4 regions of the Priestia sp. TRN 1309 genome follow, and region 3 is predicted to be linked to each of the others. Evidence: riboswitches for the same ligand, from Rfam matches in the RefSeq annotation. Region 3 holds a riboswitch; each other region holds the start of a gene.
What was found. A riboswitch is a leader RNA that binds a small molecule or an ion and turns the genes downstream of it on or off. The one in region 3 is predicted to bind S-adenosylmethionine.

Region 1: another riboswitch for S-adenosylmethionine. It lies ahead of ACRPLQ_RS13340 (hypothetical protein); the one in region 3 lies ahead of ACRPLQ_RS21415 (phosphoadenylyl-sulfate reductase).
Region 2: another riboswitch for S-adenosylmethionine. It lies ahead of ACRPLQ_RS11665 (Na+/H+ antiporter NhaC family protein); the one in region 3 lies ahead of ACRPLQ_RS21415 (phosphoadenylyl-sulfate reductase).
Region 4: another riboswitch for S-adenosylmethionine. It lies ahead of ACRPLQ_RS19535 (trans-sulfuration enzyme family protein); the one in region 3 lies ahead of ACRPLQ_RS21415 (phosphoadenylyl-sulfate reductase).

The regions. Positions count from the first base shown of each region.
Region 1 is NZ_JBOZGM010000003.1:204,157-209,669, reverse strand. It holds gene ACRPLQ_RS13355 (methyl-accepting chemotaxis protein) at 1-806, shown strand, start outside; gene ACRPLQ_RS13350 (GNAT family N-acetyltransferase) at 1,013-1,519, shown strand; gene ACRPLQ_RS13345 (amidohydrolase) at 1,567-2,721, shown strand; SAM riboswitch class I at 2,785-2,886, shown strand; gene ACRPLQ_RS13340 (hypothetical protein) at 2,954-3,196, shown strand; gene ACRPLQ_RS13335 (M20/M25/M40 family metallo-hydrolase) at 3,663-5,276, shown strand; gene ACRPLQ_RS13330 (VOC family protein) at 5,295-5,513, opposite strand, start outside.
Region 2 is NZ_JBOZGM010000002.1:851,878-857,390, reverse strand. It holds gene ACRPLQ_RS11675 (ABC transporter ATP-binding protein) at 1-501, shown strand, start outside; gene ACRPLQ_RS11670 (ABC transporter permease) at 494-1,261, shown strand; SAM riboswitch class I at 1,363-1,469, shown strand; gene ACRPLQ_RS11665 (Na+/H+ antiporter NhaC family protein) at 1,555-2,865, shown strand; gene ACRPLQ_RS11660 (hypothetical protein) at 2,905-3,033, opposite strand; gene ACRPLQ_RS11655 (LacI family DNA-binding transcriptional regulator) at 3,158-4,117, shown strand; gene ACRPLQ_RS11650 (transcriptional regulator SplA domain-containing protein) at 4,203-4,451, shown strand; gene splB (spore photoproduct lyase) at 4,564-5,513, shown strand, end outside.
Region 3 is NZ_JBOZGM010000005.1:366,729-372,241, forward strand. It holds gene ACRPLQ_RS21400 (potassium channel family protein) at 1-39, opposite strand, end outside; gene ACRPLQ_RS21405 (VOC family protein) at 107-490, opposite strand; gene cdaS (sporulation-specific diadenylate cyclase CdaS) at 588-1,214, opposite strand; SAM riboswitch class I at 1,527-1,629, shown strand; gene ACRPLQ_RS21415 (phosphoadenylyl-sulfate reductase) at 1,883-2,596, shown strand; gene ACRPLQ_RS21420 (inorganic phosphate transporter) at 2,616-3,695, shown strand; gene sat (sulfate adenylyltransferase) at 3,748-4,899, shown strand; gene cysC (adenylyl-sulfate kinase) at 4,912-5,511, shown strand.
Region 4 is NZ_JBOZGM010000004.1:650,382-655,894, forward strand. It holds gene ACRPLQ_RS19525 (hypothetical protein) at 1-237, shown strand, start outside; gene ACRPLQ_RS19530 (trans-sulfuration enzyme family protein) at 272-1,453, opposite strand; gene ACRPLQ_RS19535 (trans-sulfuration enzyme family protein) at 1,437-2,582, opposite strand; SAM riboswitch class I at 2,654-2,771, opposite strand; gene ACRPLQ_RS19540 (hypothetical protein) at 2,938-3,600, opposite strand; gene ACRPLQ_RS19545 (spore coat protein) at 3,670-4,812, opposite strand; gene ACRPLQ_RS19550 (CotH kinase family protein) at 4,955-5,513, opposite strand, start outside.

The DNA.
Region 1 (5,513 bases), on a different contig from region 3:
AAGTTACGATGTCTATTCAAGAAATTGCTGCGGGTTCTGATAAGCAGTTGCTAAGTGTGGTTGAAACCGAGCAGGCTATGGTGGATATGGCCAAGCTGCTTCAGAAAATGACTGATCATTCTTCAAAGGTACAACAATCGATGAACAGAGCCTCTGAACATACTTCTACCGGAAATGTTGTGGTGAAAGATGTGACGAATCAAATGAATAAAATCTATGAAACCGTTAAGATATCGACCAGTGAAGTAAAGGGACTCGAAGATCGTTCCGCAGAGATTGGCCGCATTATTAATACGATTACAAGAATTGCTGAACAAACAAATCTTCTTGCACTTAATGCTGCTATTGAAGCTGCAAGGGCTGGAGAACATGGAAGAGGTTTTGCTGTAGTGGCAGGGGAAGTACGTAAGCTAGCGGAAGAATCTAAAACGTCCGCTATACAAATCAGTCATTTGTTAAAAGAAATTGAAGTACAGGCAAAGCGGGCTTATCGAAACATGGAAGTGAATACGGAAGAAGTCACGCTTGGTATTGCCACTGTCGAAGATGTAACGCAACAGTTTTCCACAATTATGGAAGATGTCTTTGCCGCTCAAGAACAAATGAACAAAATGACAAAGGCAACAGGAGAGATTGATGGGTATTCGTTTAAGGTAATGGAGTCTGTCATGGCCCTTTCGGAGGTTGCTAAACAAGCAGCTGCTTACGCTGAAGAAGTAGCTGCGGCTTCACAAGAGGAGTTAGCATCTATAGAAGAACTTGTGATGTTGGCAGCTAATTTAAAAGCTACGGTAAGTGAGTCCTGAAGTCTATCTTGATATGTACGTAATACGCGCAGTTTTCTGCGTGTATTTGTTTTATTTATATCTTTTATAGAAAACGATAAATAGAATTGACACGTTATCAAAGCAGTTGTATAGTGAGTACGCAAGGCGGCAGTCTGCCTTTTTTAATTCTTAGTAAACTTATAAGTTAAATAAAATATTTAAGTACTATATAAGGAGACAAAGAGATGAAAAATGAATTCCGTTTGGCAACAAATGACGACGCGGATAACTTATTGAACTTAACTCTACAAGCATATAAGCCTATTCGAGAGCTAGGCATTCCTTTCTTAGCAGCTACTGCTGATCTTGCCCTCGTTAAGAAAAATATTTCTCAAAACCTTTGCTATGTATACGAAGAAGATAAAAGAATCGCTGCCACTATATCTATACGAATGCCTTGGGGAGAACATCCAGGTCCGTTTGCTGTTCCGCATTTTTGGTGGTTTGCAGTGGACCCGTCGTTTGCCAGGAAAGGCGTTGGATCTAAGCTGCTTCATCTAGTAGAGGAAGAGGTAATAAAAAATACGTTTAAATCGCCAGGTGTGTCTTTAGGAACAGCAAAAGAACATCCTTGGTTAGTTGAGATGTATGAACGAAAAGGATATGTTCAAGCTAAAGAAAAGCACCTTGCAGAAAGCTATACGACCGTATTTCTTTATAAAAAATTCAATGAGGTACACTCTTTGTCGTAAAAGATAGAGAAGTGGTCTAAATTAAGAAATGTGAAAGAGTGATAAATATGACAGATCAATTACTACTAAATACGCTAATAGACATACGCCGTGAGCTGCACCGGTTTCCAGAGCTTTCAATGAAAGAATATGAAACAACTAAACGTATTAAAAAGTGGTTAAAGCACTACGATATTTCTATAGCGGATGCATTCCATTTAGACGTGGGAGCAGTAGCGGAAATTGTGGGAGGAAAGCCGGGACCTACTATCGCTATTCGAGCTGATATTGATGCGCTGCCAATTGAAGAAAAAACCAATCTGCCATTTGCTTCTGAAGTGAACGGTGTTATGCACGCATGCGGCCATGATTTTCATACGGCTTCTATAATCGGAGCAGCCATTCTTCTCAAAGAGCGTCAGCAGGAGCTTTGCGGTACGGTTCGATTTATCTTTCAACCGGCCGAAGAAACGGCTTCTGGGGCAAAAATGCTCGTTGAAAAAGGTGTGCTCGAAGGAGTAGAAGCGATATTTGGGATGCATAACAAACCGAATCTTCCTGTAGGAACCATTGGTGTCAAATCGGGACCTTTAATGGCAAGCGTTGATCGTTTTGAAATTGACGTCAAAGGAGTAGGCGGTCACGCAGGTATTCCAGAAAAAACAGTAGATCCGATTGCTGTTGCTGGTCAAATTGTTACTAGTTTACAAACCATTGTCAGCCGTAATCTCAGCCCATTTCAAAATGTTGTTGTCAGCATAACTCAAATCCACGGAGGGAGCTCGTGGAACGTCATTCCTGACAAAGTAACGCTTGAAGGAACGGTGCGTACCTTTCAAGAAGAAGCGAGAGAAAAAATACCGGCTCTTATGAAACGATCTGCTGAAGGGATTGGAGCAGCTTTCGGGGCTTCAGTAGACGTTAAATGGTATCCGTATCTTCCTGTAGTAAACAATGATGATACGCTGGAAAAATTGGTTATTAACGCTGCAGAGAATCTTAGTTATCAAGTCGTAGAAGCTGAACAATCGCCTGGAGGAGAAGATTTTGCCGTATATCAGCAGCGTGTACCAGGATTTTTTGTATGGATGGGTACGGCTGGAGAATATGAATGGCACCATCCTTCTTTTTCATTAAATGAAGAGGCATTACTTGTAGCAGCTTCTTATTTTGCTAATCTAAGCTTTGACTTTTTGAATTCATTCCATTACCAAAAAAATTAAAATATTTTTATTTTTCTATTTACGCGGATGGAATTGTTTGATAAAATAAATTTTAAATTAAAAAAGTTATCACGAGTGGACGAGAGATCTGGCTCTTTGACTCCACAGCAACCTACGAATGTAAGGTGCTCCTACCAGCAAAGCATGTGCTTTGGGTGATAAAACGGGTGAAAAACTCATTTTGCATCAAAGCAAAATGAGTTTTTTTATTTTTCTAAAAGGAGAGGGTTTTATGAGTCATACAGCAGTTGCAGCACATACAGGAGAGAAAGCATTAAAGGAAGCCGTAAAATTATTAGGAAAGCATTATCAAGTAGCTTATCGTGAATTAGAAACATTTTATGAAATTGTGGTCGAAAACCATGTTCGTACATATGCTGTAGGCATAGATATTAAAGATGTACAAAAAGCAAATGAACTAGAAATTTATTCATCATGCTGTTCCAAGCTTGAGCGAGTAGGCTGTCTTTTATAGAAGTCTGCTCGCGCCTCTATTTTTAAAGTGTTTTTAAATAGAAAGCATGTTTTTTGACAATTGAAGAATCTGGTGGGTATAATCATTACTCACTAGGTTTCAAAATTAATCATAAATTGTCGAAATTTTTACACAAATTAAAGGTTACATTCGAAATGAATTGTGGTATGTTATAAAACAAGAATATTTTATGAAAGGAGCATTGAAATGGAAATGTCTCTTGAACATGGAAACGATGCAGGAAGCGAACAGCTTATTGATCGTATCCTAGACTTTTTAGAAGATGACGAAAAGTAAAAAAAAGAGTGTGCGGTGCTAGCCCTAGCCGCGCACTCTTTTTTTATCATGTGCGTCAAGGAAGCGCATACTATGATACATAGGGATAGAATGAAAGGGTCTCTGTCAAAGGGATTGACGAATCGTTTTGTTTGATGGAAAATTTAGAAAAAGGAAAGAGATGAAGGGTATGTCGAACAAAACATCTTTGTATCAAACAAAAGAACAGTTAAAGAAGCTTGTAAGCGAATTGGTTTCTATACCTAGCGTGACAGGAACGATGGCAGAAGTGGAAATGGCTGAATCGATAGCGTCGTATTTATTGAAGCTGCCTTACTTTCAAAAAAACGAGCAAGTTGAGCTTCATTCAACAGGAGACGGGCGATCGATTGTCACAGCTTTTGTTGAAGGGAAAAATACGAATAAAACAGTTGTATTAGTCAGTCATTACGACGTAGTGGATGTACAAGATTATGGACAGTGGAAAAAGGATGCTTTTCACGCTGATACGTTAACGAGTACTTTTTATAATGATATGGAACAAGTTCCGGCGCACGTACAAAAAGATATGATAAAAGGAGACTGGCTTTTTGGCCGAGGAACGATGGACATGAAAGCAGGTATTGCTCTGCATATCAGTATGATTGAACGAGCATGCAACGGAGAGTTTGACGGAAACATCCTGCTTCTGTCGGTACCGGATGAAGAAGTAAATTCGCTCGGAATGAGAAAAGCAGTGCCTGTTCTTTTAGAACTTGCGTGCAAACATCAGCTGGATTTTTCTCTCATGCTAAATGCAGAACCAGTGTTCAGCCGCTATCCTGGTGATCAAACGAACTATGTGTACTCAGGATCGATTGGCAAGATCATGCCAAGCTTTTTGTGTTATGGAAAAGAAACTCATGTAGGGGAACCGCTAGCTGGTTTGAATGCTAATTTACTAGCTTCTTATTTAACAAAAGAAATAGAACTAAACGTTGATTTTTGCGAAAAAGTAAGAGATGAAACGAGTCCACCTCCTACTGTGCTGATACAAAAAGATTTAAAAGAAGAGTATTCCGTTCAAGTTCCGCACTCTGCCGTTGTATTATTTAATTTATTTATGTTAAACCGCTCTCTTAAAGAAGTAACAGATCTGCTGTTGAAATCGGCTGACAAAGCGGCTTTGAATGTAAAAAAACATTATAATAAAGCTGCTCGGCAGTACGCTGTGGGAATGGAGGGTTCATCCCTTGACGTGAACGTATGGACGTATGAAGAACTTTATACTCATGCAGTCAAACAGCACGGTAAAAAATATGTGCAAGAAATGGAAGCGGCACTTTTGGCACAAGAAGATGATGACAGAAATAAAACCATTAAATTAGTAAACTCTTTAGCTGGTTTATGTAAAGAAGCAGCTCCGATGATAGTCTTATTTTTTACGCCGCCTTTTTACCCGGCCGTTTGTTCACATGATGATCTCTTTGTACAAAAGATTTTGTCAAACGTACAGGCAGCTGCCAAAGAGCAATTCCAAGTGGAGCTAGTTGAACAAAGTTATTTTGGTGGAATTTCGGATTTAAGCTATGCCAGCCTGCAGCACCCGCTTCATACATTTAACACGTTAGTAGCCAATATGCCTCTATGGAATAAAGGATATCATATCCCGCTAGAAGAGCTAGAGGAGCTGAAGATGCCGGTGCTGAACATTGGACCGCTGGGAAGAGATGCGCATCAATGGACCGAAAGATTAGACGTTCAGTATTCCTTTGAGATTTTGCCTCACTTCATTTATCAAGCTATAAAAGAAGCACAGAAATAAACATCCGCCCGCGGATGTTTATTTGTTGAATTTAAAAGAAGCTCCTTGTACGGTAATTTGTTGCGGTGTTAGAGCGTGATCCAATTCAACCAAAAATGGACGCTCTCCAACTTTTTTTAATGTATCGTGGACAACACCTTGTGTTCCGCTGCAAAAAATAAGGTTTCCTTTATTGACATATAGTTTTTGACAACGTGCATCAAGTAAAGAGTCTTTGTAGCTTTCGCCAGCCTGAAC
Region 2 (5,513 bases), on a different contig from region 3:
ATGAGACAGCGTTTAGGAGTAGCTCAAGCTATTTTACATAAGCCTGCATTGCTTTTACTAGACGAACCAACAAATGGTCTAGACCCAGCGGGAATGAGAGAATTTCGTACATATTTACAAACCCTCTGCAGGGAAGAAGGCATTTCAATTTTAATCGCGAGCCACTTATTAAAAGAAGTGGAAGCATTATGTGACCGCGTTGGTATTATTCAAAACGGCGAGTTAAAAGCTGTTCAAGATCTATCTCCAAATCGTCGAGATCAAGGGATGTATGTAGAATTTGAAGTATCTGACGTGCAACAAGCAGCGGATCTTTTATCTCAAGAATTCCAAGTAACAATAAAATCCGATAGTATTGATGTAGTGATTATGAAAGAACAAATTCCAGCTGTGAATAGAAAATTAGTGGACAGCGATATTTTAGTCTACCGAATCACTCCTGTTTATGAGACGCTTGAAGATTCGTTTATGTCCGTTACGGAGGGAGAGCACCATGCTTAAGTTAATTCAAAATGAACATATGAAATGGTTTTACAAAAGAAGTACAAAAGTCACGTTTATTACAATCGGCATCTTAACTCTTTGTATGGCTCTTTTAATGAAGAAAGTAGCAAACAGCGCAGGAACGGAAGACAACATATTGAATTTCCTGTCATTTAGTGCAGGCATGCTGATCCTCGTTCAATTTTTCGCGCTTGCTGTTGGAGGATCAATGGTTGCAAAAGAGTTTGAAGCGGGTACCATTAAGCTTCTTTTAATTCGCCCTGCTAGACGTTCAACGATTTTAACGTCCAAGTACATAACGCTCGTTTTAATTAGCTTGTATTACTTGCTGAGCTATTTGCTTTTTTCGTTTGTATGGGGAGCATTGTTCTTTGGATTTGCCAGTCTAGAAGGAGATGCGCAGCTGCTTAAAAACATTACGCTTACGTATGACAGCGCGTATATGGAAACGTTTATGATGATGACGTTCGCATTCATGCTGTCGTCTTTATTTAGAAACAGCGCGCTTGCTTCAAGTCTAGCTATTGTCGTAAGTATTGGGGCGAAAGCAGTAACTGGGATAGTATCACAGTTTGGTCTATGGTGGGGGAAATTTTTACTGTTCGCCAACACAAACTTTGTGCAGTATATGGACGGAATGAAGACGATGTTTGACGGAATGACAATTCCATTTTCAATCTTCATCTTAGTTGCACACTTTGTCTTCTTTATGGGCGTAGCATGGGTGGCGTTTTTAAAACGTGACGTAGCTAATTGATGTGAGAATTTTCACACTATATATTTTTCTAAAATAGCATTTGACAATTAAATAAAAAGAGATTACAGTAGTGAAAGACTATTTTTAAAACAACTACAAACTTCTTATCAAGAGAGACGGAGGGACTGGCCCTACGATGTCTCGGCAACTGGCTGTACGCAGTGCGGTGCCAAATCCAGCAGACGATGTTTCGTTTGGAAGATGAGAAGGGTAATCTTATGATACAAATAAGAGACCTCTTCTTATCAATAAGAAGAGGTCTTTTTTTATTACGTAAACAAGAGGTGTTAAGAATGGAACAACAAAAAGGAAACGGCTGGGCGCTGTTACCGCTGGGCGTCTTTTTAGTCCTGTTTGTCGGATCAGGAATTATAACGGGAGATTTTTATAAGCTGCCTGTATTAGTAGCCATTATCATTGCAGCCATTGTGGCGCTGGCTATGAACCGCAAAGATTCACTTAATGTAAAAGTGGAACGCTTTGCTAAAGGAGCAGGGCATCCTGATATCATTATTATGGTACTTATTTTTATTTTGGCAGGTGCTTTTTCTCAAGTCGCTAAAGGCATGGGAGCTGTTGATTCAACGGTAAACTTAGCTCTGTCTGTGCTTCCGCAAAGCTTAGTGGTAGTCGGAATCTTTGTTATTGGCGCATTCATTTCAATTTCGATGGGAACGTCAATGGGAACGATCGCTGCGTTAGGGCCTATTGCTGTAGGAATCAGTGAGCAGGCGCATGTATCCATTACATTGGCAATTGCTGCTGTTGTTGGTGGTGCAATGTTTGGAGATAATCTATCCGTAATCTCTGATACGACCATTGCGGCAGTTCGTACGCAAAAAACAAATATGTCAGATAAATTAAAAGTAAACTTTTTTATTGTCCTTCCTGCAGCGATTGTTACAGTGATTTTATTACTTGTAATGACGCTAGGCAATACGTCATCAGTAGAAATTAAAGATTTTAGCTGGTTTAAAATCTTGCCTTATGTCGGCGTACTCGTTGCTGCCATATTTGGTGCAAACGTATTAAGCATTTTAACCGGAGGAATTGTATTAGCCGGCGTGATTGGATTAGCTGACGGAAGCTACACGCTTTCTTCTCTTGCTAAAACTGTGACAGAAGGTATTGGCGGAATGTCGGAATTAATTATTTTATCTCTTTTAATTGGCGGAATGGTTGAGCTCATTCGCTATAACGGCGGTATTCAGTTCTTATTGAACTTATTAACACGACGCATTCAAACAAAAAAAGGTGGAGAATTCAGTATCGCTGGATTAGTAAGTTTAACCAATTTAGCCACGGCTAATAACACGATTTCAATTATTACAGCAGGTCCGTTAGCGAAAGAAATCTCTGATAAGTATTCAATTGATAATCGTAAATCAGCCAGTCTGCTCGACTTGTTTTCATGCAGCGTTCAAGGGCTTATCCCTTACGGTGCACAAATGCTTCTCGCAGCAGGATTTGCTAAAGTTTCACCGGTTGAGATTATTCCATTTACATTCTATCCAATGTTAACAGCGGTTTGCGGTATCATTGCGATTGTAATTGGCTTTCCTCGTTTAAATAAAAAATCAAAATCATCTAAAGAAGCTGCGTAATATCAAACCCTTAAAAAGAACATTCTTTTTAAGGGTTTTTTACTGTTTGAAAAAATCAGTCGGCTTTTTTTCATCTAGCTCCTTCCAAAGTGTCTCATTTTGTTTAAGTGCATAAGCCGCTCCTCCGATTTCAATTCCGCATAATAAAATGAATAATAAAATACCCATGATATGACCTCCTTATATAAGTGAATAAAAACATGATTGTAACGGGTTTAGCTTATTGCTGTTTCACTTTATAATGAGAATAAAGTATGAAACGCGTTTCAGCGCAAGAGAAAAAGGTGAAAACATGACAAATATCCGAGATATCGCAAAAAAAGCTGGTGTATCTGTTTCGACCGTGTCACGGGTTTTAAATCATCATCCGTATGTAAAAGAAGAAAAGCGCCGTCTGGTAGAAGAAGTAATTCAAGAACTTAATTACGAACAAAACATTAATGCCGTTCACTTATCAAAAGGGAAAACAAATATGATTGCCGTCGTCTTGCCTTTTATTAATCATCCTTATTTCAGTCTGCTTTTAGAAGGAGTGGCCTCTCAAGCGTTAGAAAAGCAGTATCAGCTTGTTATTTGTCAGACGAACTATGATGTAAAAAAAGAAGAAGAAGCGCTTCATATGCTAAAAACAAAGCAGGTTGATGGAGTGATTATTTGTTCTAGAGCAAGCAGCTGGAGCACGATTGAATATTATCAGCAGTACGGGCCGATAGCCGTGTGCGAAAACGTACAAAATCGTTCTATTCGCTCCGTATACGTTGATCATTATGCAGCTTTTAAGAAAGCGCTCATGTATTTAAAAGAAAAAGGATATACGGATATTGGCTACTGTATTGGAAGAATGACGGGTACAAATAGTCAACAGAGGCAGCAAGCATACAAAGAATATGTAGAAAGAATAAATGAGCCTTATCATCCGGAATGGGTGTTTCAAGGCTGTTTGAACGTGACAGATGGTGAAAAAGTGGTGAAAAAATTGGTGCAGATGAAAAATCGGCCTCAGGCGCTTTTAGTAACAAACGATCAAGTCGCTATTGGTATAAAAGCTCAGTGCGAACAAGCGGGTATATCAGTTCCAGGCGATTTAGCTATTATTGGTTTTGATAATCATCCGCTTTCTTCTTATTTACAAATCACAACGATCGAACTTCCTCTCAAAGAAATGGGCGAAACGCTTTTTAAACTAATCAGGAGCAAGGATCCTCAAAAAATTGAGCTTCCTTTTCGGTTTATTGAGCGTAAAAGCGTATAAATTCTTGATGATCTCACCACGTGTTTTTATCGGATAAAATGAGTAAAAGCGGACATCATACGAGTAAAGAAAGAAGAAAAGGATGATGATCGTGGAGAAAAAAGAATATCAAGTAGGAGATCAAGTATTTGTTATTTACCGAAATCCTCATACGGCAAACGTTGCCAATATTAATCAAGCTGAAATTGTTGAACATCCTGAAAATAAAGGTGAAAAAGCGCTGTTTCTGCATGAGTCTTATCATTTGTTAGCTGAAGATGATGCTGTGTATTCAACGTATGAAGAAGCAGAGAACATGTATAACAAGATATTTGATTATGAACAATATGATTGACGAAAGGCTCTCTTAAATAGAGAGTCTTTTTTGATCTAAAAAATAATTACCACGGATAGAGTCTTTTTATTTTTCAAACGCTATTAGTATTAGAAAAAAGGAAGTGTACATGATGATAAAACCTTTTGTACCTCAATTAGTATACATTGAGCCAGGGGCAATGGAGTACCCGCTTGGTGTTCAATTAAAAGAAAAATTTGAGAAGATGGGAATTGAGATTCGTCAAACAACTTCTCATAATCAAGTGCGTAATATACCGGGAAAAAATGATTTGCAAAAATACCGCAATGCCAAGTCTACTTTAGTAGTTGGTGTGCGTAAAACCTTGAAATTTGATACATCTAAACCGTCAGCTGAATATGCAATACCTTTTGCAACAGGGTGTATGGGGCACTGTCACTATTGTTATTTGCAGACAACAATGGGAAGCAAACCATATATTCGCACGTACGTGAATGTGGAAGAAATATTAGGTCAAGCAGAGCAATATATGCAGGAAAGAGCCCCTCAAATAACGCGATTTGAAGCGGCTTGTACATCTGATATCGTAGGAATTGATCATTTAACACATTCATTAAAGCGCGCGATTGAATATTTTGGGGAAAGTGAACTAGGTCAACTGCGCTTTGTGACTAAGTTTCATCACGTGGATCATTTATTGGATGCTAAACATAATGGTCGCACGCGCTTTCGCTTTAGCATAAACGCAGATTATGTTATAAAAAACTTTGAACCTGGTACATCTCCTCTTGATTATCGGATTGAAGCTGCTAATAAAGTTGCAAAAGCCGGATATCCACTTGGCTTTATTGTGGCGCCTATTTACATTCATGAAGGTTGGCAAGAGGGATACCGTCAGCTGTTTGAAAAGCTTGATGCTTCTATACCTGAAGAGTCAAGAGATGATATTACATTTGAAATGATTCAGCATCGCTTTACCAAGCCGGCCAAACGGGTGATTGAGAAAAACTATCCGAAAACAAAGCTTGAGATGAATGAAGAAGAGCGCCGCTACAAATGGGGGCGTTACGGGATTGGAAAGTATGTATACGCAAAAGATGA
Region 3 (5,513 bases):
AGAACGACGAAAAAGTCGGAATAATAGCCATTCCATCATAAAAAAACCTCCAGTGATTAGTCATAGCCACAGTATGACCATTTTTCACTGAAGGTATAAGATATCTTTATCTTTTTACTTCGTAATATTCAATCCATTCTTTGTCTGGACCGTAGAAAAATAAGTATCTTGCTCCATTTGGCAAAGTTACAATGTTTTCTTCCACAAATGAAACGCCTGCTGATTTTAAACGCTCAAACTCCTCTTCAATTCCATCTACTGCCAGCGCAAAATGATGAACTTTACCTTCACTAGGTAAGCTTGAGTTATACCCTTGAATTAACTCTACGATTACATTGCCTTCTAAACCTAGAAAAGCTAGCTTCAAAGACGGATCGGTATGTGGTAGTGTTTCGATGAGCTCCAATCCCACTTTTTGTGTATAGAACTCAATAGATTCTTCTATATCCTTTACTTGAACGCCTACATGTTCAAATTTTAAAATTGCCATATGCATCACCCGTATCTATAGTATGTAAAAACTATGAAATATATTAAAGAGAAAGGATAGATAAGTCAAGATAGGGCTGCTTATCAGGAAAGGGCTCTTAAATCATATTTTTGCTGGAGTGAATAGGGTAGAGGCTTCCATCAAGCGCAAACGAAATTTTGCCTGTTTCTTCAGATACAACTAAAATTAATGCATCCGATTTTTCTGACATTCCAATGGCTGCACGGTGACGTGTTCCCAACTTTTTGTTCGTTGAAATAATAGACGAGAGAGGTAAAACATTAGCAGCTGAAATAAGCTGATTATTTCTAATTAGGACGGCTCCGTCATGTAAGGGTGTCCCTGGATAGAACAGTGTCTCAACTAGCGTAGCGCTGACAGGAGCTTGAATAGGCATTCCTTTTTGAATAAGAGGATCAACATTTTGTTCCCGTTCAATGACAATTAAAGCGCCGTGACGTTTCTCAGAGAGGTTATGAATAGCTAGGGATAGAGCAGCGTATTCAAATGTATAAGGCGATAAGTAATGGCGCAAGTAATAAGAGGCGGCCGTAGCTTGAACATCTTGAAATAACCTTCTCATCTCCTCAAAATCACATAAAATACAATGATCACTCGTGTCTAAATGTTTAATTAAATTAGAGGCTTCAGTTGAAATCTGCTGTAAATATGTTCGCACATTATTTTTAATTGTATCGTCTAATTGAAAGGGTTGTCTCTCCATCTTATATAGCTCCTATCTGTCAGTCAGTGTTATCTGTAATGTGTGCTAATGTGGGTGAATTATCCGTAAAGCTCATAAATCTGTTATTAATTTTATAGAGAGATTTTGTATTTTATTTAGCAAGAGAACATAAAAAGTCGAAAAAAAAGAAAGCGTTTTATAAACTGATATATTCACATTTGGGTTAAATTTACATATGTTGTTTTAAATAAAAGTATAGATATTTCTGTGAATTTAAAGTATAGTTTTCTTATCGGATATATAATTTTTAATGTTGACAAATATTCTAAATATGCTAAAATTTTTAAAAAATGCTTATCAAGAGTGGTGGAGGGATCTGGCCCGCTGAACCCCGGCAACCTGCTTAGCAAGGTGCTAATTCCAGCAAAGTGTGTATCATTTTGAAAGATAAGGTGAAAATTATTGCCTACCCAGTCTTTCAATACGGAAGACTTTTTATTTTGATATAGCGCAAGAGATATTTTGAGGAGGGACAACGATGACTGTAAACCCCGACTTAAAACAAACCTTTGAACACGCCGAAGCAAAGTAAGAATTAAATAGTTTCGCTGACTAGACACACTAGAGGCGGTTTTATCCAATTCTAGTGGGTAAAACCGTCTTTTTTTATTGGATAACGCGGATAACTAAGAATTGGAGTGGAGAAAATGGCAGACTTATATACGTACGAAAACTGGAGCGATACATTTCCAGAGTTCGACAGTAAAGATGAAACAAAAGGAGCCCTTTCAGCATTGCAGTGGGCGTATGATACCTACGGAGATTCAATTATTTATGCGTCAAGCTTTGGGATCGAAGGAATCGTGTTAATTGATTTAATTTCAAAAGTGAAAAAAGATGCTGAAATTGTCTTTTTAGATACAGGGGTTCATTTTAAAGAAACATATGAAGTGATTGATGCAATTAAAGAACGCTTCCCTGATTTACGTATTCATATGAAAAAGCCGGATTTAACTCTTGCAGAACAAGCTGAAAAACATGGAGATGAGCTTTGGAAGAGTCAGCCTAACCTATGCTGTCAAATTCGAAAAATCATTCCGCTAAGAGAATCCCTTGCTCCTTATGATGCGTGGATTTCTGGTTTAAGACGCGAGCAGTCTGAGTCTCGTGCCAACACGAATTATTTTAATAAAGATGAGAAATTCAAGAAGGTGAAAGTTTGTCCGTTAATTCATTGGTCATGGAAAGAAATTTGGCGTTATGTGTATAAGCATGATTTGCCATACAACAAACTTCATGATCAAGGCTACCCAAGTATCGGCTGTGAGCCCTGTACCGCACCTGCCTATAATGTAGACGATTTACGTTCAGGAAGATGGGCAGGTACACAAAAAGTGGAGTGCGGATTACACGAATCTTAAATACGAAAGAGCTGAATAAATGATGCTTTTATATGTTGCCTTTATCATTGCGCTTTTTTTTGCAATGAATATTGGGGCAAGCGGTGCAGCAGCTGCTATGGGCGTTTCATACGGCTCCGGTGCAATTAAAAAGCGAAGAGTGGCCCTGTTCATCTGTGCTGTAGGAATTGTGCTCGGAGCTGTTACCGGAGGCGGTGAGGTGGTAAAAACCATCAGTTCAGGTATCATACCTGAAAAACTGCTGTCAGTAGAATTAGTTATTATCATTCTGGCTGCTGCAACGCTGTCACTCTTTTTCGCGAATTTGATTGGTATCCCTCTATCAACAAGTGAAGTAACAGTTGGCTCAGTTGTTGGAGTAGGGGTAGCTTATCAATCTCTGTATGTAGAAAAACTTTTAATTGTGATGTCTTTTTGGATTATTGTTCCGCTAGTTTCATTTGTTATTGCTTTTTTGATTGGGAAAGTGATAAAGCGCAGAGCGCATAAAAAAGAAGCAGAGGGAAAGTGGAAAAGAGTTTTAACGATTTTAGTTATTGCAACGGGATTCTTTGAAGCCTTCTCAGCTGGAATGAACAATGTGGCAAATGCTGTCGGTCCTCTAGTAGGAGCTGGATTAATGGATGCTACAACGGGTGTCATAGCAGGAGGATTGGCGGTGGCGCTCGGAGCTCTTTTACTAGGAGGCCGAGTTATTGAAACAAGCGGAAAAAAAATTACTCGCTATTCTGTAGGAGAAGGCTGCATTATCTCGGGTACTGGTGCTTCTCTTGTTACAGTCGCTTCACTGTTTGGTTTGCCAGTACCGCTTACACAGGTCACTACGTCTTCTATTATTGGAATAGGCGCAGCGAAAACGGGATTTACGAAAGAACAGCGCGAAGTGGTCATTCAAATGTTAAAGGTTTGGGTGGTATCCCCTGTATTTTCACTCGTAATCTCATATGTTCTTGTGAAATTAGTACTTGAAAGCGACTTATATTCATTTGTGGTGCTAGCTAGTGGATGTATTGCTACAGGAGGTATTCTAAGCTTAGCTAGAACGACTAGAAGAAAAAGAGCAAGCCTGCAGTCGGAAAAAGAAAAAATGACTGCGTGATTCAAGTACTTTTTATTATATTGTGTTAATTACTTAAGGAGGATTTTACAAAATGGCAACAATTCAAGCACACGGTGGAGAATTAATTAATTTATATCAACCAACATATGACTACACGTCACTAACAAAAGAAATTGAAGTAGACAACATGGCTCTAAGCGATTTAGAACTAATTGGAATTGGTGCTTATAGCCCAATTACGGGGTTTTTAGGAGAAAAAGATTATCAATCAGTTGTTGAAAATATGCGTCTAGCAGATGGAACTGTATGGAGTATTCCTATTACTCTTCCCGTAACAGAAGAGCAGGCTAAAGAATTAAACATTGGCGACAAAGTAAAACTAGTTCAAAGCGGTGTGACATATGGTGTTTTAGAAGTTTCTGAAGTATATACGCCAAATAAAGAAAAAGAAGCGGAAAATGTGTACCGCACAGCAGAACTGGCCCACCCTGGTGTGAAGAAAATGATGGAACGCCCAAATGTATATGTAGCAGGTCCAATCGTACTTGTAGAACGTACACCTAAAACGCGTTTTGAAAAGTATTACCTAGATCCAACTGAAACAAGAGCAGCATTTGAAGAGCGCGGTTGGAAAACGGTTGTTGGATTCCAAACTCGTAACCCTGTTCACCGTGCGCATGAGTATATTCAAAAAACAGCATTAGAAATTGTAGACGGCCTGTTTTTAAATCCACTTGTAGGAGAAACAAAGTCAGATGATATCCCAGCAGATATCCGTATGGAAAGTTATGAAGTACTTTTAGAGAACTATTATCCTAGCGATCGTGTAGCTTTGGCAGTTTTCCCTGCTGCAATGCGCTATGCTGGACCTAGAGAAGCTATTTTCCATGCAATGGTTCGAAAAAACTTTGGATGCACGCATTTCATTGTAGGCCGTGACCACGCTGGTGTTGGTGACTACTACGGAACATATGATGCACAAAAAATCTTCAGTAACTTTACGGCAGATGAATTAGGAATTACACCTTTATTTTTTGAACACAGCTTCTACTGCAAGAAGTGTGAAGCGATGGCATCAACGAAAACATGCCCTCACAGCAAGGAAGATCATATGATTCTATCTGGTACCAAGGTACGTGAAATGCTTCGTAACGGAGAAGTGCCACCAAGCACATTCAGCCGTAAAGAAGTAATTGAAGTGTTAATTAAGGGATTAGCAAAACAAAAAGTATCTTCAAAATAAGGAGCGGTTGAAGTGAGTAAATCAACAAACATTACGTGGCATGATGCTGGAATTACAAAACAGGAAAGACGCGAGCAAAATAATCATCACAGTTTTGTATTATGGTTTACGGGCCTTTCGGGTTCAGGTAAATCTACCGTAGCAAACGCAGTGGCAAAAGCGCTTTTTGATAAAAATATTCGCAATTATGTATTAGATGGTGACAATGTTCGTTTTGGCTTAAACAAGAATTTAGGGTTTTCTGCTGAAGATCGTACAGAAAATATTCGCCGTATCGGTGAGGTTTCTAAGCTGTTCGTAGACAGCGGTCAAGTGGTACTAACAGCATTTATCTCTCCATTCCAAGAAGATCGCGCTCAAGTGCGTGAGATCTTAGAGGGGAATGAATTTTTGGAAGTATACGTAGAGTGTCCGTTAGAAGAATGTGAAAAAAGAGATCCAAAAGGCCTTTACAAAAAAGCAAGAAGCGGAGAAATCCGTGATTTTACAGGAATTGATTCTCCCTATGAGTCACCTGCTAATCCTGAAGTAACAATTAATACAAGCACACAGTCTGTAGAAGAATGTGTACAAACTGTTATTGAATATTTATCTAACCGAAAATTCATCTAAAT
Region 4 (5,513 bases), on a different contig from region 3:
CAGACCCTATGGTTGAACCGTTCTTTCGCTTCTAAACAAGCCCTGACAAGTGAAGATCAGCTTCACGAAGCCATTCTGAAAGATTTAAAAGATGAAATGACTCATCCACGCGTTCGGCAAACACCGTATGTAAAATATCATCTTGGCATAAAAAGAATTCTAAACAGCAGTCTTTCCTCTGATGAAAAAGTTGCGCTTACGTCCCTATACACAAACCTTTTAGATAGCTGTATATAACAAAAAAAGGACTTCCTTAATGGAAGTCCTTTTTTTATTTAATTAACGCTTTTTCTTCTAAGCTTTGAAAAACAGCGTTAAAGTCTTGCTTCAAATCCTCGAATTCCTCTAACCCTACTGAAAGGCGAAGAAGTGAATCAGTAATCCCTTTTTCTTCACGTACTTCTTTTGGGATACTTGCATGAGACATTGTTGCAGGATGCGTGAGAATGGATTCAACTGCACCTAGACTAACGCCAATTGAAGCTAATTTGACTCCTTGTAAAATATGTCGTGCTACTTTTTCATCCTGCACTTGGAAAGAAATCATAGCTCCGTATCCATTTGCTTGTTCTGAAATGAGTTTGTGGTCCGGATGACTTTTTAAGCCCGGGTAGTATACACGGCTCACTAGAGATTGTTCTTCAAGCCACTTTGCAAACTGCAGCGCTGTTTTTAACTGCTGATCTAAACGAACTTTTAATGTCTTAATGCCTCGAAGTAGTAAAAAACAATCCTGTGGTCCTAAGATAGCACCAAAAGCATTTTGTACAAACTTTACTTCTTCCGCTAGCTTTTCATCGCTTACCACAACTAGACCGCCAATGACGTCACTGTGACCGCTGATATATTTTGTAGCACTATGAATGACAATATTTACACCAAGGTCAATCGGCTGCTGTAGATAAGGTGTTAAAAACGTGTTATCCACAATTGTAAGGAGATTGTGCTCCTTCGCCAAACTTGCTACTGCTTTAATATCCGTTACCTGTAAAAATGGATTTGAAGGGCTTTCGATATAAATAGCCTTCGTATCTTTTGTGATAGCTTCTTCTACTTTCTCAACCTTCGTTGTATCAACAAAAGTTGTTTTGATACCAAACTTTGAAAATAATCGTGTTAATACACGATATGTCCCGCCGTACGTATCGTGTGAAACTAAAATTTCATCCCCTGATTCAAAAATAGATAACACCGATGAAATAGCAGCCATACCTGATGAAAAAGCAAAACCAGCGTATCCATTTTCTAGCTGAGCAATAGTGTTTTCTAAAGCCTCACGCGTTGGGTTTCCTGAACGAGAATAGTCATAGCGGCCGTTGTTCGTCTCATCTTCTTGGTTAAATGTAGATACTTGATAAATAGGTACGTTAACCGCTCCAAAATGACCGTCAATTCCTGTATTTGCATGAATTAAGTTCGTACCAAATCTATGTTTATTATTGTTGGTATGCATCAAATGCCTCCTTCAAATCTTTAATTAAATCATCTGCGTGCTCAATTCCAACTGATAATCGAAGTAAACAGTTTGTTACTCCGACACGATTTCGAATTTCCTCCGGAATGTCAGCGTGTGTTTGACGAGCTGGGAATGTCATTAAACTTTCCACGCCTCCTAAGCTTTCTGCAAATGTAATAACTTTAACATTTTCTAAAAGTACTGACACGATGTCAGGGTGTGAGACAGCAAAAGAAATCATGCCTCCAAATCCAGTTGCTTGTTTCTTCATGATTTCATAGCCCGGATGTGTTTCAAGACCAGGGTAATACACTTTTTCCACGAGATCATGAGCAGTAAGCCAATTTGCAATTTTCAGTGCGTTTTCGTTATGTTTTTCCATACGAAGCGCTAGCGTCTTAATACCGCGCAATAACAGCCAGCTATCTTGTGGACCTAAGATTGCCCCAGCTGCATTTTGATAAAAACGAATTTTTTCTCCTAAGCTACTACATCGAGCGACTACAAGACCAGCAACTACATCATTATGACCCCCAATGTATTTGCTTGCACTATGTATCACAATATCTGCTCCAAGCTCTAAAGGACGCTGATAGTAAGGGGACATGAATGTATTGTCAATGATAGTAAGCAAATCATGCTGTTTAGCTAACGCAATTGCTTCTGGCAAATCAGTCACGTGCATCATTGGATTTGTAGGTGTTTCAATGAATAAAGCTTTCGTGTTGGGACGAAGCGCATCTTTTACTTGCTCGAGATGGGCTGTGTTGACGTACGAAACAGTAATTCCTTGCTCTGAAAAGATTTCATTTAGTACTCGGTACGTTCCTCCGTATAAATCCTCTGATACAATTAAATGATCTCCGTTTTTAAATAGCGCTAAAACTGACATTACACCCGCCATTCCTGAAGCGAATGCTACTCCTACTTCGCCTTTTTCTAAAGCAGCAATTGCTTCTTCCAATGCCGTACGAGTAGGATTTGCCGTACGTGCATAGTCAAATCCTGTACTTTGCCCTAAAGCAGGATGAGCAAATGTTGATGCTTGGTAAATGGGTGTTGTAATAGAACCTGTTGAAGGGTCACGACCTACTCCTGAACGAACTAATAAAGTTTCAATTTTCATCTATTTCTCTCCTTAACTCAAAATAAAAAACACTCTTCACAGATGGAAGAGTGTTCGTTTATACACGATTTCTCTCATCTGTTAGAACAATACTGATGTTCCACAGGAATTAGCACCGTTCAAATGAATGTTTCATTTGATGGTTGCCGGGCATCGCAGGGCCAGTCCCTCCGCCACTCTTGATAAGAGTTCTATATAATTGTTGGTGGTTAACGTTTGTTGTTACTAACTTTAATAAAGATTTTCTTTATTGTCAACATAATTTTCTAAAAAATTTAAATCATCTCATTTGTTTATTCAATATACTTGTCCTGATAAGTACATAAAAAAAGAGACGACACCGAGGTCTCTTTTTCTAAGGCAAGTGCACAGATTTTACGTGAGCTAACTTCCAATACATACTTTCTCCATTTGCCGTAATTAGTTCAACAATATTATTAGAAACTTCTTTAAGTACGCCAATTTTTTCTGATTGATCCCCTAAATCTAATACGACCAGTTGATTTTCATATTTTTTAAGCTGCTCTTCAAAGTTTCTGACAAAAGGTGCAGAGGCAGGCCTTACTGGGAGCTCTTTGTCACTTAAAGAATAAGGAGTTAACTCATTACTATAAGGGGTAAGCCATTTCAAATGATGTAGAGAAACAAAGACATTTTTATACACTGGAGAATAAAACACAAGATAATCATTCAGCACGCTTGTAATATAGCCATGCAATGATTTTCCTCCTGTTACATAAATTTCAATAAATTTCCCTTTTGCCTGCTGTAAAATATTACGATAAGAAATCCGCTGACTTTCTTCTATTAAGTTCTCTTCTATTTCACGCAAAACCGTATAGTCTTCTTCCGATACTTCCCGCAAACGATGCATGTGTAAAAGAGGAATATACAAATAATCATGTCCATTATACAAAACCATAATATCTAATCCAAGATCAATAAGTCTGCCAACAAATGTCGTTTTACCTGAAATATCTAACTCCACAATTTTATCGATATAATGATTCATACTCATACTCATTCTCCTCCTTTTTCCTATATGATAGAAAAGGTGCTTTATAAGCACCTTTTATGTTCCATTTCATCATGCTTTCCAACGATAATTTTTCGTTTTGATAACTTTCTCGGCCGGTGCTGAAGAGCGTGAACTCGTACGGCGTCCTCCCGTGCGGCGTCCTCGAGAGCGATCGTCTGTGCGTCCTCCCGTGCGGCTTCCTGTACGTCCACCTGTGCGACTTCCCGTACGTCCTCCCGTACGGCTTCCTGTACGTTCTTCTGTAGACTTTGCAGCTTCAGTCTCTCCATTTTCTTCTGTTTCTTCATTGTTTTGATTGTTATCGTTTTGCTTAAAAGCCCCTTTTGCTCCTACACAAATGGTTTTAACGTGTCTTGGCTGTAAGCGTAATACTTGATTATTCTGCACAAGTGTAAATGTACCATTTCGGCTTTGTACTAACACGCCCTCTACAGCTTCAGGTCCTCCATTATTGATTGATACCCATTTATGGGAAAGGTGAGCAAAAAGATCGTTGAAGGTTTTAGATTTCATATATTCTGGCTCTTGGCTCACTAAGAGTTCATTTGCAGATTGAGTAGTTTGATCTCCATTGTTGTTTTGATATTCACTCACACTCTTAACGTGTTCAGTATTAATATAGATGACACCGTCGTCTTCTGTGAGTAATACTATATAAGCAGATTCAAATGAACCTAAGACATCAAGAAGCTGACCTGCTTTTTTCTCAGGTCCACCTTGATTAACCTGCACATATTTAGTTTTCATTAATGATAAAGTTCCAGCAAAAGTTTTTCCTCGATATAATTCTAAGTCTGCACTAATTCCTGTAAACGTTTGTGCCGAATTTGACATAGTATCTTCAGTAATACTTTTTACATGCGCTAAGTGATAATATACAAGTGTATATTCTGCTTGATTATTATTTTGGTTGTTTTGGTTGTTTTGATTGTTATTTTCACCATTGTTGTTATTATTGTTATCATTGCTTTCCACTGCTAAGATTAAATAATCTGATTGCACGTCAACCAAATAACCTGTTTTAGATTCAGGACCTCCACGATAAACGGTCACCACTCTTCCTTTTAGGGGTTTGAAGTGAGAAGAATAGCCTTTATCAGGCGTTTGTATATTTCGGCTGCGTTTTTGGCTTGATTTTTGGCGTGGATTTTGATTTTGCTCTTGTTCTTGGCCATAGTAATAGTTACTCATTGTTTTTCCTCCTTATTAGTTATCCTTATTGGTCATTCATACTGTATATATACGTATCATGTACAGCTATTGATTTCCTGCATTTGCCTATTATTAACAAAATCCACTGTTGCCTATAAATTTCCTATAAATCTATCTCTTTTTAAAGAGTCAAAAGGTTATTTTGAATATACGCTGTTCGTTCTTTTATAAAAGACAGCATAAATTCGGGTTCTTTATAAAATTGCTCCAAGTTATCTTTTACGTAAGGATCTTTTAATACATATGGAGCAATATACTCATGCAGTTGATAAATGATTGGTTTCATGTATTCTATTGTAAATTGATTATTTAGAACATTGTTCATTTTTTGAATATATCGCTTTTTAATGCTGTTCACCGCCAGTAAGCGAGCTGTAAGCGTATTAAATCCTTGTGCACGGACATAGTCTCCTTCCATTACTTTTCCATTTACATCTCTTCCCCAAGTTGCATCATAATCCCATGGAATCAGTTCAAAGCGCCCGCTTTCATGATTTAGATAGAGCGCATAGTTATGGACAAAACCGTCGTAATTCTGCATACAAATAATACCGACTAACCAAGATAAGTAGCGGTCGACGTTCAGGTACTTCTCAATATTCTGTTCGAATTCCGTATTTGTCCATGTATTAATATTAAATATAAACTTTTCTAATTTTTCCTCGTCTCCTTCTCTCACT